Linked DNA regions of Synechococcus elongatus PCC 6301. The protein of the gene in region 1 binds, or shares a complex with, the protein of each later gene. Links are inferred from orthologs where the notes say so. Each region holds a gene or a part of one and is shown in the gene's direction. Other genes may lie near its edges.

Region 1 (7,849 bases):
ACCCGTGATTGCCCTCTCACAGCTCAGTCGGGGTGTGGAATCACGGACGAACAAACGACCGATGATGTCCGACTTGCGGGAAAGTGGCTCGATTGAGCAAGATGCTGATTTAGTAATGATGATTTATCGGGATGAGTACTACAATCCCGATACGCCCGATCGCGGGATCACGGAAATTATTGTCGCCAAACATCGGAATGGACCAGTCGGAACCGTCAAGCTGCTATTCGAGCCGCAATTTACGCGCTTTCGCAACTTAGCGGGCAGTCATGCGCCTACGGGTTGATTTCCAGCGATCGCCCAAACGGCACAATGGATCGACAAATTCTTCTTTGACTTCATCTCTGACGCACCGGTCATCTATCCATGACTTTTTCAGCACTGATTCGCACCTTGGCGCGATCGCCCCTCAGCCAAGACCTGCTGACGAAGTTAGAGAAGCAATCGGGCCTGCGGCTGATTGGAGCCGGTCGCTTAGCGCAGGGGTTGGTGACCTCAGCCCTTGTCCAAGCCCAGTCGCGATCGCTACTGGTGATTTGCGCCACCCTCGAAGAAGCCGGTCGCTGGGCTGCGCAGCTGGAAGGCATGGGCTGGCCGACGCTGCATTTTTACCCGACCTCAGAATCCTCGCCCTACGAAGCCTTTGATCCCGAATCAGAGCTGGTTTGGGGGCAGTTGCAAGTCCTTGCCGATCTGCTGGAACAGAGTCAGCCAGTAGCGATCGTGGCGACCGAGCGATCGCTACAACCCCATTTGCCGCCTGTCGAAGCCTTGCGCCCCTTTTGCCAAACCCTGCAGCGCGGACAGGAGGTCAACCTCGGTGAGCTGGCCGATCGCTTCGCGCAGTTTGGCTACGAGCGCGTCGATACCGTTGAGACGGAGGGGCAGTGGAGTCGGCGCGGCGACATTATCGACCTTTTCCCCGTCTCGGCCGAGCTGCCGGTGCGGCTGGAATTATTTGGCGATGAGCTGGAGCGACTACGGGAGTTTGATCCCGCAACCCAGCGATCGCTCGATGAAATTGAGGTCCTACGCTTAACCCCCACCAGCTACGCCTCAGTCATCGCAGCGGCGCTCGCCGATCGCTCCCTCGATGACTGGCTGACGGAAGCGGAACAGGAAGCCTGGCAGGAAGGGCAGCCACCGGAAGGAATGCGCCGCTTTTTGGGCGTAGCCTTTGAGCGATCGGCTTCCCTGCTGGACTATTTACCAGCGGGCACCGTGATCGCGATCGATGAACCGTTGCAGTGTCGCGCCCACAGCGATCGCTGGATTGAGCACGTTCAGGATCACTGGCAGGAACAAGCACAGGTTTGGCCCGCCATCCACCGCGACTTTCAAGCTGCTTGGGAAGAAATCCGTTGCTTCCAGCGCATTGAACTTTCACAACTCAATAGCAGCAGTGACAGCGAGTTGCCGGTACTGGATTTAGCGGCGCGATCGCTCCCCGTTCTGCCCCACCAATTTGGCAAGCTGGCGGACTTCATTCGGACTGAACGCGATCGTCACAGCATTTGGCTCGTCTCAGCTCAACCCTCGCGGATGGTGGCGCTGCTGCAGGAGCACGACTGTCCGTCGCAATTTATTCCAAATCCCCGCGACTATCCCGCGATCGATCGCCTCAGTGAAAAGCGTGTCCCGATCGCCCTCAAGCATTCGGGGTTAGCGGAGCTAGAAGGTTTCAGTCTGCCGACGTTTCGGCTGACCTTAATCACCGATCGCGAGTGCTTTGGTCAGCACGTCCTCGCCTCACCAACCTACGTGCGCAAGCGGCGGCGGGCGGCCTCCAAACAAGTCGATCGCGATCGCCTCAAACCCGGCGACTACGTGGTGCATCGCAGTCACGGCATTGGGCGCTTCGTCAAACTAGAAAGCCTCAGCCTCAGTGGCGAAATGCGCGAGTATCTGGTACTGCAGTATGCCGATGGCCTGCTGCGGGTGGCTGCCGATCAGATGGGTAGCCTCAGTCGCTATCGCGGTATGGGCGGTGAACGTCCCGAGCTGAGCAGCATGACTAGCAAGGCTTGGGAGAAAACCAAGGCCAAGGCCCGCAAAGCCGTCCGTAAGGTCGCCGTCGATCTGCTCAAGCTCTACGCCCAGCGATCGCAGCAAGAGGGCCACGCCTACCCACCGGATCAGCCTTGGCAGCAGGAGCTGGAAGAGTCCTTTCCCTACCAACCCACCGCCGATCAACTCAAGGCTGTCGAAGCAGTTAAGCGCGATATGGAAAGTCCGCAACCCATGGATCGCTTGGTCTGCGGCGACGTTGGTTTTGGCAAAACAGAGGTGGCCGTTCGCGCCATCTTCAAGGCGGTGACGGCGGGTAAACAGGTTGCTCTATTGGCCCCAACCACGATTCTGACCCAGCAGCATTACCACACCCTCAAGGAACGCTTCGCACCCTACCCGATTCAGATCGGTTTGCTCAACCGATTTCGGACGGCCAGTGAGCGCCAAAACATTCAGCAACGGCTGGCGACTGGCGAACTGGATGTGGTGGTTGGTACCCAACAGCTACTGAGCAAAGGTACGCAATTCCGTGATCTCGGCTTGCTAGTCGTCGATGAAGAGCAGCGCTTTGGGGTCAACCAGAAGGAAAAAATCAAGGCGCTCAAAACCCAAGTCGATGTCCTAACCCTGAGTGCCACACCGATTCCCCGCACTTTGTATATGGCGCTTTCCGGCGTGCGGGAAATGAGTTTGATCACCACGCCGCCGCCTTCCCGTCGCCCAATTAAGACGCACCTGATGCCCTACGACTTGGAGGCAGTGCGAACAGCGATTTCGCAAGAAATTGATCGCGGTGGCCAGGTCTTTTATGTCGTGCCTCGCGTGGAGGGGATTGAAGCGATCGCGACGCGGTTGCAGGAAATGCTGCCGAGCTTACGCATTGCTGTCGCCCACGGTCAGATGCCGGAAGGCGAACTAGAGGCAACCATGCTGGCCTTCAACAACAACGAAGCTGATGTGATGATCTGCACCACAATCATCGAGTCCGGCTTGGATATTCCCCGCGTCAACACAATCTTGATTGAGGACGCCCAGCGCTTTGGCCTGTCGCAGCTCTATCAGTTGCGGGGGCGTGTCGGGCGGGCTGGGATCCAAGCCCATGCGTGGTTGTTCTACCCTGGCGAGACGGTGCTGTCCGATCAGGCACGGCAGCGACTGCGAGCGATTCAGGAGTTCACGCAACTCGGTTCCGGCTATCAACTTGCCATGCGCGACTTGGAAATTCGGGGCGTCGGTAATCTGCTCGGCGTGGAACAGTCGGGACAGATGGAAGCGATCGGCTTTGACCTCTATATGGAGATGCTGCAGGAATCCCTCCAAGAAATTCGCGGTCAGGATATTCCCCAGGTCGATGACACCCAGATCGACCTCAGCCTGACGGCCTTCATTCCGGCTGATTACATCCCCGACATCGATGCCAAGATGAGCGCCTATCGCGCTGTGGCTTCGGCGCAAACACCGGCAGATCTGCTGCAAATTGCTGCGGATTGGAGCGATCGCTACGGCTCACTGCCCGCCTCAGCGCAGCAACTGCTGCGGGTGATGGAACTTAAACAAGTCGCTAAATCCCTTGGCTTTGCGCGCACTCGAACCGAGTCGAAACAGCACGTCATTCTGGAGACGCCGATGGAAGCCCCCGCTTGGAAGCGGCTTCACGAAAAGCTTCCTAGCAATCTGCAAGGGCGATTTGTCTATGCGGCTGGGCGAGTGACGGTACGAGGTTTGGGACTGCAGAGCGCCGATCAACAGGTGGAAAATTTGATCACCTGGCTGACTCCTCTCCAAGGAAGCTTGTCAGAAGTCGCGATCGCAGCCTAAATTCAGAAACCAAAAAAGAGCCTTAAGCGTCTAGTGCTCCCAATAAACACTCGGCCAGCTTAGGACTATGCGGCCGGTTGTCTACTGTCCGACTTTTGCCTTCTGGAAGACTCGATGAAACTGCTGCCAATTGTTGCGATCGCCCTTGGGTTCGCTGCTCCAGTGACCGCCCAAGACGACATCCCAGCCGATAAGCAGGCCAACTTCCTGCAGGTTTGCCAAGAAACTGCCAAAACCAGAGGGGCACCATCGCAGTTTGCCAAACCGATTTGTCAGTGCATGCTGAACGAGCTTAAGACTCGTGGCAATGCCTACTTAGTCCGCTTGGAGAACAACCAGAAGCTCCAACAGGATTTTGCCAACCGTGCCTCGCTGAGTTGTATCTCTAGCCTGATTAGAGGTCAGTAGAGGGTGGGGCCAGACAGCTTCTGAGAGTTGCCTTATCGTGCGATCGCAACAACAGGAGCTTGAACATGCCCGAGCTTGCCCCTTTTGAATATGGCCTTGCTGTCTTGGCAATGGGCATTCGCCTCTGCCTCGAGAGCCTGTCTGTGCTTTGTGTGGTGGCTGGACTGCTGTCAACGCTCCGGCTTAGCGGTCTGCTCCGCAGACAGTTTTGGCGTAATGAACCCCCATTCACCAGGATTCGCCTGACTTTTGGCGGCTGGCTTTCCTTGGCCTTGGAGTTTCAACTCGGCGCCGATATTGTGGCGACCACCACATCGCCCAGCACACGATCGCTGCTTCAACTGGGGGCGGTAGCACTGATCCGAACCTTTCTCAATTTTTTTCTGGCACGGGAAATGGAGATGGAGCAGAGGCTAGAACAGCAAACTCAAGGCGCGCAGGCTGAGTCGACCCACTAATTCGAAGTGCCCTATCCAAGCCAGAGTCGTATGTAGGGATCGCCAATAACGGCTGGACTGCGCCTGTTAGGGGTAGCCCGTGATTGCAGCTATCCACCCGATCTGTCACCACTCAGACCAAATCGAATTAAGGCGATCGCGGCTCCTTCCCAAAAATTCCAGCGGCACAGTCGCTGCCTCAAGCAATCGACAGCGGTATGTCACGATAAAAAGCGGCTACTGACTGTCCGCTGCTATGACTTCACTTTGGGTTCGCTGCGCAAGGCTTCTCAAGCTGTGCTTCTGTACTGCGATTGCGATCGCAGGTTTGGTTCTACCCATGGCACCGGCATGGGCAACGGGTGCGGTGGACTTACCCTTGGTCCCTGCGGGTAGCAACACTTGGATTGTCGATGAAGCCCAGTCCTTGAGCCGAATCAATGAAAGTCAGCTGACGGGTGAACTGCAGCCACTGTCCCAGAAAACTGGGATCGAGGTGCGATTTGTGACCCTGCGTCGCTTGGACTACGGCGAAACGATCGATAGCTTTGTCGACCAACTTTTCAAACGTTGGTATCCCGATGCGGAAGCCCAGGCCAATCAGGTGCTGATCGCCCTCGATACGATTACCAACACGATTGGCATCCGGGTCGGTGAGGTGGCGGCTGAACGGCTCACCCCTGCGATTGCCACCAGCGTGATCGACGAAACGATGCAGGTACCGCTGCGTCAGGGCAATAAGTACAATCAGGCAATTCTAGATGCCAGCGATCGCCTCGTGGCAGTGCTTTCCGGCGAACCGGATCCGGGCCCGCCCGTCGTGATTGACACCACCCGGGTTGAAGGCACCTTCGCGAGTGCTGAAGAAACGGAAGAAAGCCGTGGCAACTCAACGGTTGTGGTGATCGTATCGCTGGTGCTGGCGACTGTGATTCCGATGGCGACTTACTACTGGTACGTCCGCTAAAGATGGCTGTTGTTGGACCTTGGCTGACAGCCGAACAGCGCAGCAAACTCGATGGCAGTGATGATGCCCTGTTCTACGAACAGCCGCGCTTTGTCACCCACGTGGATGACGCCTTCCTGAAGCGCTTAACGCAGCTCTATCGCGAACGCCTGCAGCCCAACAGTCAGGTGCTGGATCTGATGAGTAGTTGGGTCTCGCATCTGCCGGAGGAAATGCTCTTCGCGACGGTGGTTGGCCACGGTCTCAATGCCCAGGAACTCGACCGCAATCCCCGCTGCGATCGCTGGTTTGTTCAGAACCTCAATCAACAGTCCGCACTCCCCGAGCTGGACAGTAGCTTTGATGCTGTCTTGATCGCAGTCTCAGTGCAGTATCTGCAGCAGCCCGAACAGGTGTTGGCAGAGGTAAGACGTGTCCTCCGTCCGGGCGGGCAGCTAATTATCAGCTTCTCCAATCGCCTCTTCTACTCCAAAGCGATCGCGGCTTGGCGCGACGGCAGTGATGCCCAGCGTTTGGCTTTGGTGCAGCACTACATTCGCAGACGGCTGGATTTAGTGAACCGGAAGTGATTGCAGAAGTCTCACCCGCTCTGGGCTGGCAGCAGTGGTTGGGGCTAGGACAAGATCCCTTTTACGCCGTACTGGCAAGAGCAGTCTGACCCACGGGAGCGATCGCCCAACCAGCTTGATAGTAGCGGCGATAAAAGTCCGCGATCGCTGCGCCAAAGCGCGGCTTCTCGCCAGCCGTTAGACTCGAAAAAAGATAACGCTCAACGGTTTCCCCATGTCTGGCAATTCGGCCAAACGCGACAATCTGCCCGAACCTGATCCGGCCTTCGGCTGGAGCGCCTATGCCGAGCGGATCAATGGCCGCTTTGCCATGGTTGGCTTTGTAGCTCTACTGCTGCTGGAATTTTTTACCCACCAAGACCTGATCACTTGGCTGGGTCTGCGCCCCTAACCCCATGTCCGCTCTGACCTCGATCGCCGCTGCCACACTCCCGATCGTCGAGACCTTCCATTCGGTGCAAGGGGAAGGCGCTTGGATGGGCTGTAGTGCTTTTTTCATTAGACTCGCGGGCTGTGATGTCGGCTGCCCTTGGTGTGATACCAAGCAGTCTTGGCCGCGCGATCGCCATCCCGAAGTTGCGATCGCCGATCTAGTGGAAGCCGCAGTTGCTGCTCAGCCCCAATTTGTCGTGATCACCGGCGGGGAACCGCTGTTGCATGATCTGACAGAGCTGACGAATGCTCTGCGATCGCAGGGTCTACGTTGCCACTTGGAAACTTCTGGCAGTGCTTCTCCCAGTGGCTCTTTCGACTGGGTGACACTCTCGCCCAAGCCTTTCAAAGCGGTGGTGGCGGCGAATTACAACTGGGCGAATGAACTGAAAGTCGTGATTCAGACAGATGCCGACTTCGATTTTGCTGAGCAAGAGGCGATCGCGGTGCCGGAGACGACCCTGAAACTCCTGCAGCCCGAGTGGAATAGCCCCGAAAGTTGCGATCGCGTCGTCAATTACGTGCGGCAACATCCCCGCTGGCGCGTCAGTTTGCAGACGCACAAGTTTCTAGGAGTGCGCTGATGGCCAAGGCTGTAGTGTTGCTGTCCGGTGGGCTAGATTCTGCCACCGCTGCGGCTCAGGCGATCGCTGATGGCTATGAAGCGATCGCCCTCTCGTTTCGCTATGGTCAGCGCCATGTGCGGGAATTGGAAGCGGCGCGATCGGTGGCGGCTGCTCTAGGGATCAATCAGCACTTTTTTGTCGATGTCAACATTGCCCAGTGGGGCGGCTCTTCCCTGACGGATGCGGCGGAACCCCTGCCAGGGTCCGGGGTCGTCGCCGGTGAGATTCCGTCAACCTACGTGCCGGGGCGCAATACGGTCTTCATTGCCTTAGCACTCTCGCTCGCAGAAGCGCAGCAGGCCAGCGCTATCTATCTCGGCATCAATGCGGTGGATTACAGTGGCTATCCCGACTGTCGTCCCGACTATTTGGCTGCTTTTCAGCAACTGGCGAGTCTCTCCTCCAAAGTGGGCGTCGAAGGTCAAGCCCCGCAACTGGTTGCGCCGTTGATTCACGATCACAAAGTCGATATCGTGCGGCGGGCCGTGGTGCTGGGCGTGCCGATTCCAGCCACTTGGTCTTGCTACGCCGGTGGTGCAGAAGCCTGTGGCCGTTGTGATTCCTGCCGGATTCGCGATCGCG
Region 2 (7,347 bases), 520 kb from region 1 along the record:
TCTTGGCCGTTGCTCTCAAGTGAGTCTCAGCAAAGTCCCCATCTGGATAGGAGATTGACAAGCCCTAGGCCCCCTGCCGCACAATGATGCGACCTAAGCCCTGGTGGCCTCGGCGTTGATCCCTAGCGATCGCCTCCGGGTTTTTTTGGGCTGTCCACTCGCTGCCTTGGAGACGCTCTATGCCCGCAACCGTCAGCATCCTTGCTGAAATTCCCGAGGAGCTGCACGACTCACTCAAGGCCTATCTGGAAGGGCATCCGGATTGGGATCAAGATCGTGTTTTTACTGCAGCCCTGTCGCTGTTTCTGTTGCAGAACACGGGCAGCGATCGCCGCGCCGCTCGGGTTTATTTGGATTCGTTGTTTCGTCAAGCCGTGTAACTGAAGGGCCGATCGCGGCTCAATCAACGGCTAGATTAGGAAACGTTGCGCTCTCTTGAGGCCGATCGCGTGGCCTACTACTGGTTCAAGGCATTTCACATCGTTGGTGTTGTGGTCTGGTTCGCCGGGTTGTTTTATCTGGTGCGCCTGTTCATCTACCACGTCGAAGCAAACGACAAGCCAGAACCGGCACGGACCATTCTGCAAGAGCAGTATGGCCTTATGGAGAAACGCCTGCTCAACATCATCACCACCCCCGGCATGCTGGTAACGGTCAGTATGGCGATCGCCCTACTCGTCACCCAGCCGGACTACCTGCATCAGGGCTGGATGCACGCCAAATTAGCCTTTGTAGCCGTATTGCTGGGCTATCACCACTACTGCGCTCGTCTGCTCAAGAAACTCCAAGCTGGCACCTGCCAATGGACCGGTCAGCAGCTACGTGCCCTCAATGAAGCGCCAACATTGTTGCTGGTGCTGATTGTCATGTTGGTGATTTTCAAAAACCAATTCCCCACCAGCGCTTCCGTTTGGCTGATCGTGGGTTTAGTGGTCACGATGCTGGCGACGATTCAACTCTACGCCCGCAAGCGTCGTCTCGATCGCGAACGGCAAGAAGCAGCCGCTTCTCTGGAAGCAGCGCCCACCCAGTCCTAAGCTGGGCCATACCTAAAAAAGAGCTCACTGCAACTGACGCTGGCTTCCTTGGCCAATCAATCACTTCAGTCGCAGTGAGTTTTTTGTTGGACAGTCTTGAACCCAAGCCTACAAGCGTCTGAGAACAGCCCAGTCAATCGCTAATCGCGAAACTGGGGCAGACTTGGCACTTAACCTTGCAAACGACTAAGCGATGACGGTCGACTGCGGACGGGTACGAGCGCGGAGTTTACGGATGCCGTAGGGTTCAGGACGGCTCTGCTGTAGCTCGCGTTTGAGCTGTTTAAGCAGGGTGCGATGACGTTGTGATGGGAAAAAATCGAACTTGAGATCTGGGTTCCAATCCATGCAAAAAGCTGAGAAACAAAGCGCCTGACAACAGGCACCCCAACTTTAGCGCAGGGGCCAAGGCCGCGACCGAGCCAGCCTAGAGGTAAGCGATAGAATCATCTAGATTTTTGCTGCTGCTTTCCCATGCCCAAGCGCGCTTCTGTTGAGCCTTCATCTGATCTGGCTCATCGTAATGGCGATCGTCCAGCAGCGGAGACGGATCAAATTCGGGTACGGGGAGCCCGCCAGCATAATCTCCAAAACCTCGATCTCGACTTACCCCGTAACCAGCTGATCGTATTCACGGGGGTGAGTGGCTCTGGCAAGTCGTCCTTGGCCTTCGACACGATTTTTGCCGAGGGACAACGCCGCTACGTTGAGTCCCTATCGGCATACGCCCGTCAGTTCCTCGGTCAAGTCGATAAGCCCGATGTTGACGCGATCGAGGGTTTGAGTCCTGCTATTTCAATCGACCAAAAGTCGACTTCTCACAATCCCCGCTCGACGGTGGGCACCGTCACCGAAATCTACGATTATCTGCGCTTGCTCTTTGGGCGAGCGGGTGCTCCCCACTGCCCTCACTGCGATCGCTCGATCGCCCCGCAAACCATTGATCAAATGGTCGATCGCCTGGCAGAACTGCCTGATCGCAGCCGCTTTCAAATTCTGGCGCCGGTGGTACGCGGCAAAAAAGGAACCCATAAAAAGTTGCTTTCCAGTCTGGCAGCAGAAGGCTTTGTACGGGTGCGGATCAACGGCGAAGTGCGAGAACTGAGCGACAGCATTGAGCTGGATAAAAATCATGCTCACACAATTGAAATTGTGGTCGATCGCCTCGTTCAAAAGGCCGGCATCCAAGAGCGACTGGTGGATTCCCTGACGACCTGTTTGCGCCGATCTGAAGGAATTGCGGTGATCGATGTCCTGCCGGGCGATCGCGGTAACGTCATCACCCTGCCGGTTGAGCACCATTCCAGCCGAGCCGCTGATACGGGCGCTGAATACAATCGAGAGCCCCAGGGCTATGAACTGGTGTTCTCCGAAAACTTTGCCTGCCCAGAGCATGGCGCGGTCATGGAGGAGCTATCGCCACGCCTCTTTTCCTTTAACTCGCCCTACGGGGCCTGCTCCCATTGCCATGGCTTGGGCACCCTGCGCACCTTTTCACCAGAGTTGGTGGTTCCTGATCCCAACCTGCCGGTCTACGCGGCGATCGCGCCTTGGTCCGAGAAAGATCACAGCTACTACTTCAATCTCCTCTGTGGTGTGGCTGAAGTCAGTGGCTTTGAAATCAGCGATCGCTGGCAGGATCTGACGCCTGATCAGCAGCATGCGATTCTCTTCGGCAGTAGTGAGCCGATCGCCGTCGAAACCGACTCGCGCTTCCGCGATCGCCATCTCTACCACCGCCCCTTCGAAGGTGTCATCCCCATCTTGGAGCGGCAGTATCGAGAGACCAGCTCGGAAGTCTACAAACAAAAGCTCGAGAAATATTTAGTCGACCAAACCTGCGAAGTCTGCCACGGCCTGCGCCTCAAGCCCGAATCGTTGGCGGTACGCATGGGACCCTACCGCATCACCGACCTAACCAGTGTCTCGGTGCGGGAATGTCTGAACAAAATTGAGGCCCTGATCGGCAGCGACAATCGCGAACCGCTGTTGACTGCCCGCCAAATGCAGATTGGCGATCTGGTACTGCGGGAAATTCAAGCGCGCCTGCGCTTCCTGCTCGATGTTGGCTTGGACTATCTCACCCTCGATCGCCCAGCGATGACCCTCTCCGGCGGTGAAGCCCAGCGGATTCGCTTGGCGACCCAAATTGGCGCGGGGCTGACTGGCGTGCTCTACGTTTTGGATGAACCGAGTATTGGTCTCCACCAACGCGATAACGATCGCCTGCTCAACACCTTGATTCGCCTGCGCGATCTCGGTAACACCCTAATCGTGGTCGAGCACGATGAAGATACGATTCGCGCTGCTGATCACCTCGTGGATATTGGCCCCGGTGCTGGTGTTCACGGCGGCCGCATTGTGGCTCAAGGGAACTTGAACCAGTTATTGACGGCTGAAGAGTCTCTCACAGGGGCCTATCTCTCGGGTCGGCGGCGCATTGCTACGCCTGACAGCCGTCGCGCTGGGAATGGCCGTCGTCTGCTTCTCCAAGGTGCGAACCGCAACAACCTCCAAAATCTGGATGTAGAAATCCCCCTCGGCAAGCTCGTCTGTATCACCGGTGTCAGCGGGTCGGGTAAGTCGACGCTGATCAACGAACTCTTGCATCCGGCCTTGGAACATAGTTTGGGGCTCAAGGTCCCGTTTCCCAAAGGCCTGGCAGTGCTGAAAGGGACGAAAGCAATCGACAAAGTGATTGTGATCGATCAGTCACCCATTGGTCGTACACCGCGATCGAATCCTGCCACCTATACGGGGGCATTTGACCCCATCCGGCAGGTATTTGCAGCGACCACGGAAGCCAAAGCCCGTGGCTATCAACCTGGGCAATTCTCGTTCAACGTCAAAGGCGGCCGCTGCGAAGCCTGTGGCGGGCAGGGCGTCAACGTGATTGAGATGAACTTCCTGCCCGATGTCTACGTCCAGTGTGATGTCTGCAAAGGCGCTCGCTATAACCGCGAGACGTTACAGGTCAAGTACAAGGGCAAAACGATCGCGGACGTCCTGAACATGACCGTTGAAGAAGCGGCACAGTTCTTCGAGAACATTCCCCAAGCCAGTAGCCGTCTCCAAACCTTGGTTGATGTCGGCCTCGGCTATGTTCGCCTAGGGCAACCGGCACCCACCCTCTCAGGCGGTGAGGCTCAGCGTGTCAAGCTAGCGACGGAACTAGCCCGACGAGCAACCGGTAAGACGCTCTATCTCATTGATGAGCCGACGACTGGTCTCTCTTTCTACGATGTCCACAAGCTGCTAGACGTAATGCAGCGTTTAGTCGATAAAGGCAATTCGATTGTGGTGATTGAACACAACTTAGATGTGATCCGTTGTGCTGACTGGATTATCGACCTCGGGCCTGAAGGCGGCGATCGCGGCGGCGAAATCGTTGTTTGCGGCGAGCCAGAGATCGTAGCAACCCACAATCAATCTCACACAGGCCGCTATCTGGCCCAAGTCCTTGCCCAGCATCCGCCCGGTCAGTAGTCTTCACGACAGTAGAGCTTCATCTTTTCCTTAGATTGATAGAAACGAGAAGCGACATTCTAAAAGAGACCTCTCAGTCACCCCCACAGGAACAATCATTGCGATGACAGCGCCGACCATTGAACAACTGGTGCGTAAGGCCTGCCAAGTGCAAGCATCTGATATTCACCTGCGAGTGGGGCACCCACCCTACTTTCGCTTGCGGGAACAGATGTATCCGCTCCCCAATGCACCAGCTGCGACCGACAGCGATATGGCGAGCTGGCTTAATGAAATCCTGACACCAACGCAACTGAGTCGTCTCAATGAAACCCAAGAGCTAGACGAGGCCCTGTTTTACCCTGACCTGATTCGCTGTCGGGTAATCTGCTTTCAAACGCTGGATGGCGTCGCCATTACCCTGCGGCTCATTCCTCTGCAGATTCCCAGTCTGATGGATCTGCAACTGCCCACAGTTTTATCCGCCCTGATTCAACGCAAACAGGGATTGATTTTGGTGACGGGGCCAACGGGGTCTGGCAAGTCCACGACGCTGGCCGCCATGATCAGTGAAATGAATCAGTCCATGGCTCGGCACATCATCACGATCGAAGATCCGATCGAATATGTCTTTGAGCCAGTGCGATGCCTGATCACCCAGCGAGAGGTGGGGCGGCATGTCCATGACTTTTCATCGGCTGTACGGGCAGCGCTGCGAGCCGATCCCGATGTCATCCTCGTGGGAGAAATCCGCGATCAAAAAACCCTCAAAGCAGCGATGCATGCGGCGCAAACCGGCCACCTAGTGCTCGGGACGCTCCATGCTCGCAATGCGATCGCCACAATCGATCGCCTGATTGGTCTGGACGGCATGGTCCAGAGCGCCGATACACGAAAGCAATTTCTCGAACTATTGGTTGCGGTGATTGCCCAACAGCTAATCACGACCTATTCGGGGAGTCGGCGTGCTGTTTTAGAGGTGCTCATCAATACACCTGCCATTCAGGACTATCTCACCCGAGGTGAACTAGACGAGGCTTACCGGTTAATGGAGCTCGATACGATTGAGGGGATGCAGACCTTGAATGAGGCACTGATCACTGAGATTGAGCAAGGGCGACTCAGTATTGAAGAAGCCCTCAAAGCTGCTGTCGACCCCGGAGATCTCGATCGCCGAATGCGGATTGCTGGAATCAGCCACTCCTTTGGATTCTCCAGTTTCAAATCCAGCGCCTGAGCAGCGGTCTGCTGCCTCGCCCACCTGCCAGAGCCGGAATGATGGAAGATACGTTTACGCCGTTACAGCTCCAGGTTGAAGGGGCGAGCCTGCGGTTCTGTCGCTACGGTGGGCAAGTATTGTCCTGGCAACCCGCCGATGGTCAAGAGCGCCTATTCCTGAGCGATCGCAGTCTTTACCAGTCCGGTCAGGCGATTCGCGGTGGCGTCCCGATCATCTTTCCCCAGTTCTCGGGGCGCGGGTCATTGCCTAAGCATGGTTTTGCCCGCGATCGCGCTTGGGCTTTGCTGCAGTGGGATGAGGACAGCGGCCAAGCCGAGTTAGAGCTCCGAGAGTCACTAGAAACCTTACAGATTTGGCCGTTTGCTTTTCGGTTGGTGCTCAAGCTGCAACTCCGACCCCAGCAACTGCAGCTGCAACTCACTGTTGAGAACTGCGATCGCCAACCTTGGTCGTTTACAGCAGCACTGCACAGCTATCTAGCGGTGCCGGATCTGGCCACTGTGCATCTACAAGGACTGCAAGGGCGTTGGGGCACGGAACAAACCACGGGCGATCGCTGGCAGGAGATGGAGTGCGATCGCCACTTCCCTCAAGCGATCGATGCGCTCTACGAGGCTCCGGCGCAGCCCTTGACCTTGCTGGCTCCTCCTTGGTCAGCCCTTCAGATCTGTCAGACAGGGTTTACCGAAACAGTGATCTGGAACCCGGGGTCAGCAGGGGTCAGTCAGATTGGCGATCTGGCCTCCGGCTCAGAACAGCAGTTTCTCTGTGTGGAAGCAGCTGTCGTGCAGTCTCCTCCCCGCCTTGAACCTGGGGAAATTTGGCAGGGGCAACAAGTCTTTCAGGTCGGTTGAATGCCCCTGCGATGGTAGTGCTCACTGTTAACCCTGCGAAGTATTCCTGCAATTGCTTGGCAGTGCCGCGATCGCAATCCTAGGGTGAGGATAGTTCGGATGACGACCTCCAGGACAGCGTAAAGCTTGAGGACTGGACGGGTGAACATAGTCGGCGGTGGTTTCCTCTGGAGCCATCGCCTTTTATTGTTGTGTTTCCCAAGCTGGCCCTGCCAACGACGCTCGCTCAACGTCTTGCCAGTGACTCATGACAAGACCAAAGTTGCCCAGAACAGTTTGGTGTACCAACGCAGTGATAAAGGGCTGAATGACCAGACCGCTCCTGAGGGAAATGCTATGCCTGGGGGCGGCTAACGCCAATGCATCCCACCGCAAATTGATAGTGCTCAAACCCTTCCATTCGTTAAAGTAGGATAAAGGCCAACTACTGAACCGATTCCCCTTGCTGCGTCCATGGGTCGAGCCCTGACTGATAGAACGGCTGACCGCATCGATCTGACGGCGGCCGCCGCTCAGGTTCAGACTGTCCTGCAAGGAATTGAAGCCGATAGTTGCCCGCGCCTTTACAACTTCCATCTCCATACCACCTGTTCTGACGGCAAGCTTCAGCCCCGAGAGGTGATGGAACAGGCGATCGCGATTGGGCTACGAGGGCTAGCAATCACAGATCATCACGGCGTGCGAGGCTACGAAGCTGCCTGTGCTTGGCTGGAGGATTATCAGTGGCGCAGTGGCGGTCGGTCGCCCTTGC

The links.
Region 2: the proteins of mfd (region 1) and uvrA are in contact, whole or in part, in a crystal structure (PDB 4DFC), measured with the Escherichia coli proteins. The link is inferred for Synechococcus elongatus PCC 6301 from one-to-one orthologs.

The regions. Positions count from the first base shown.
Region 1 is NC_006576.1:256,086-263,934, reverse strand. The notes cover bases 1-4,028. They hold mfd (transcription-repair coupling factor), read left to right. Parts: upstream 1-366; coding sequence 367-3,828; downstream 3,829-4,028. Other genes in these bases: SYC_RS01175 (hypothetical protein), read left to right, coding at 3,943-4,028; dnaB (replicative DNA helicase), read left to right, coding at 1-286. Also shown: more of SYC_RS01175, read left to right, coding at 4,029-4,236; SYC_RS01170 (DUF1622 domain-containing protein), read left to right, coding at 4,302-4,694; photosystem II repair protein Psb32, read left to right, coding at 4,930-5,640; SYC_RS01160 (class I SAM-dependent methyltransferase), read left to right, coding at 5,643-6,209; SYC_RS01155 (chlorophyll a/b-binding protein), read left to right, coding at 6,424-6,600; SYC_RS01150 (7-carboxy-7-deazaguanine synthase QueE), read left to right, coding at 6,605-7,225; 7-cyano-7-deazaguanine synthase QueC, read left to right, coding at 7,225-7,849. UniProt on the Escherichia coli protein: Couples transcription and DNA repair by recognizing RNA polymerase (RNAP) stalled at DNA lesions. Mediates ATP-dependent release of RNAP and its truncated transcript from the DNA, and recruitment of nucleotide excision repair machinery to the damaged site.
Region 2 is NC_006576.1:774,009-781,355, forward strand. Bases 1,198-4,723 are described here. They hold uvrA (excinuclease ABC subunit UvrA), read left to right. Parts: upstream 1,198-1,511; coding sequence 1,512-4,523; downstream 4,524-4,723. Other genes in these bases: SYC_RS13755 (hypothetical protein), read right to left, coding at 1,224-1,385; SYC_RS03585 (type IV pilus twitching motility protein PilT), read left to right, coding at 4,627-4,723. Outside these bases: SYC_RS03570 (DUF2811 domain-containing protein), read left to right, coding at 180-380; protoporphyrinogen oxidase HemJ, read left to right, coding at 426-1,037; more of SYC_RS03585, read left to right, coding at 4,724-5,739; SYC_RS03590 (D-hexose-6-phosphate mutarotase), read left to right, coding at 5,781-6,596; SYC_RS03595 (PHP domain-containing protein), read left to right, coding at 7,050-7,347. UniProt on the Escherichia coli protein: The UvrABC repair system catalyzes the recognition and processing of DNA lesions. UvrA is an ATPase and a DNA-binding protein. A damage recognition complex composed of 2 UvrA and 2 UvrB subunits scans DNA for abnormalities.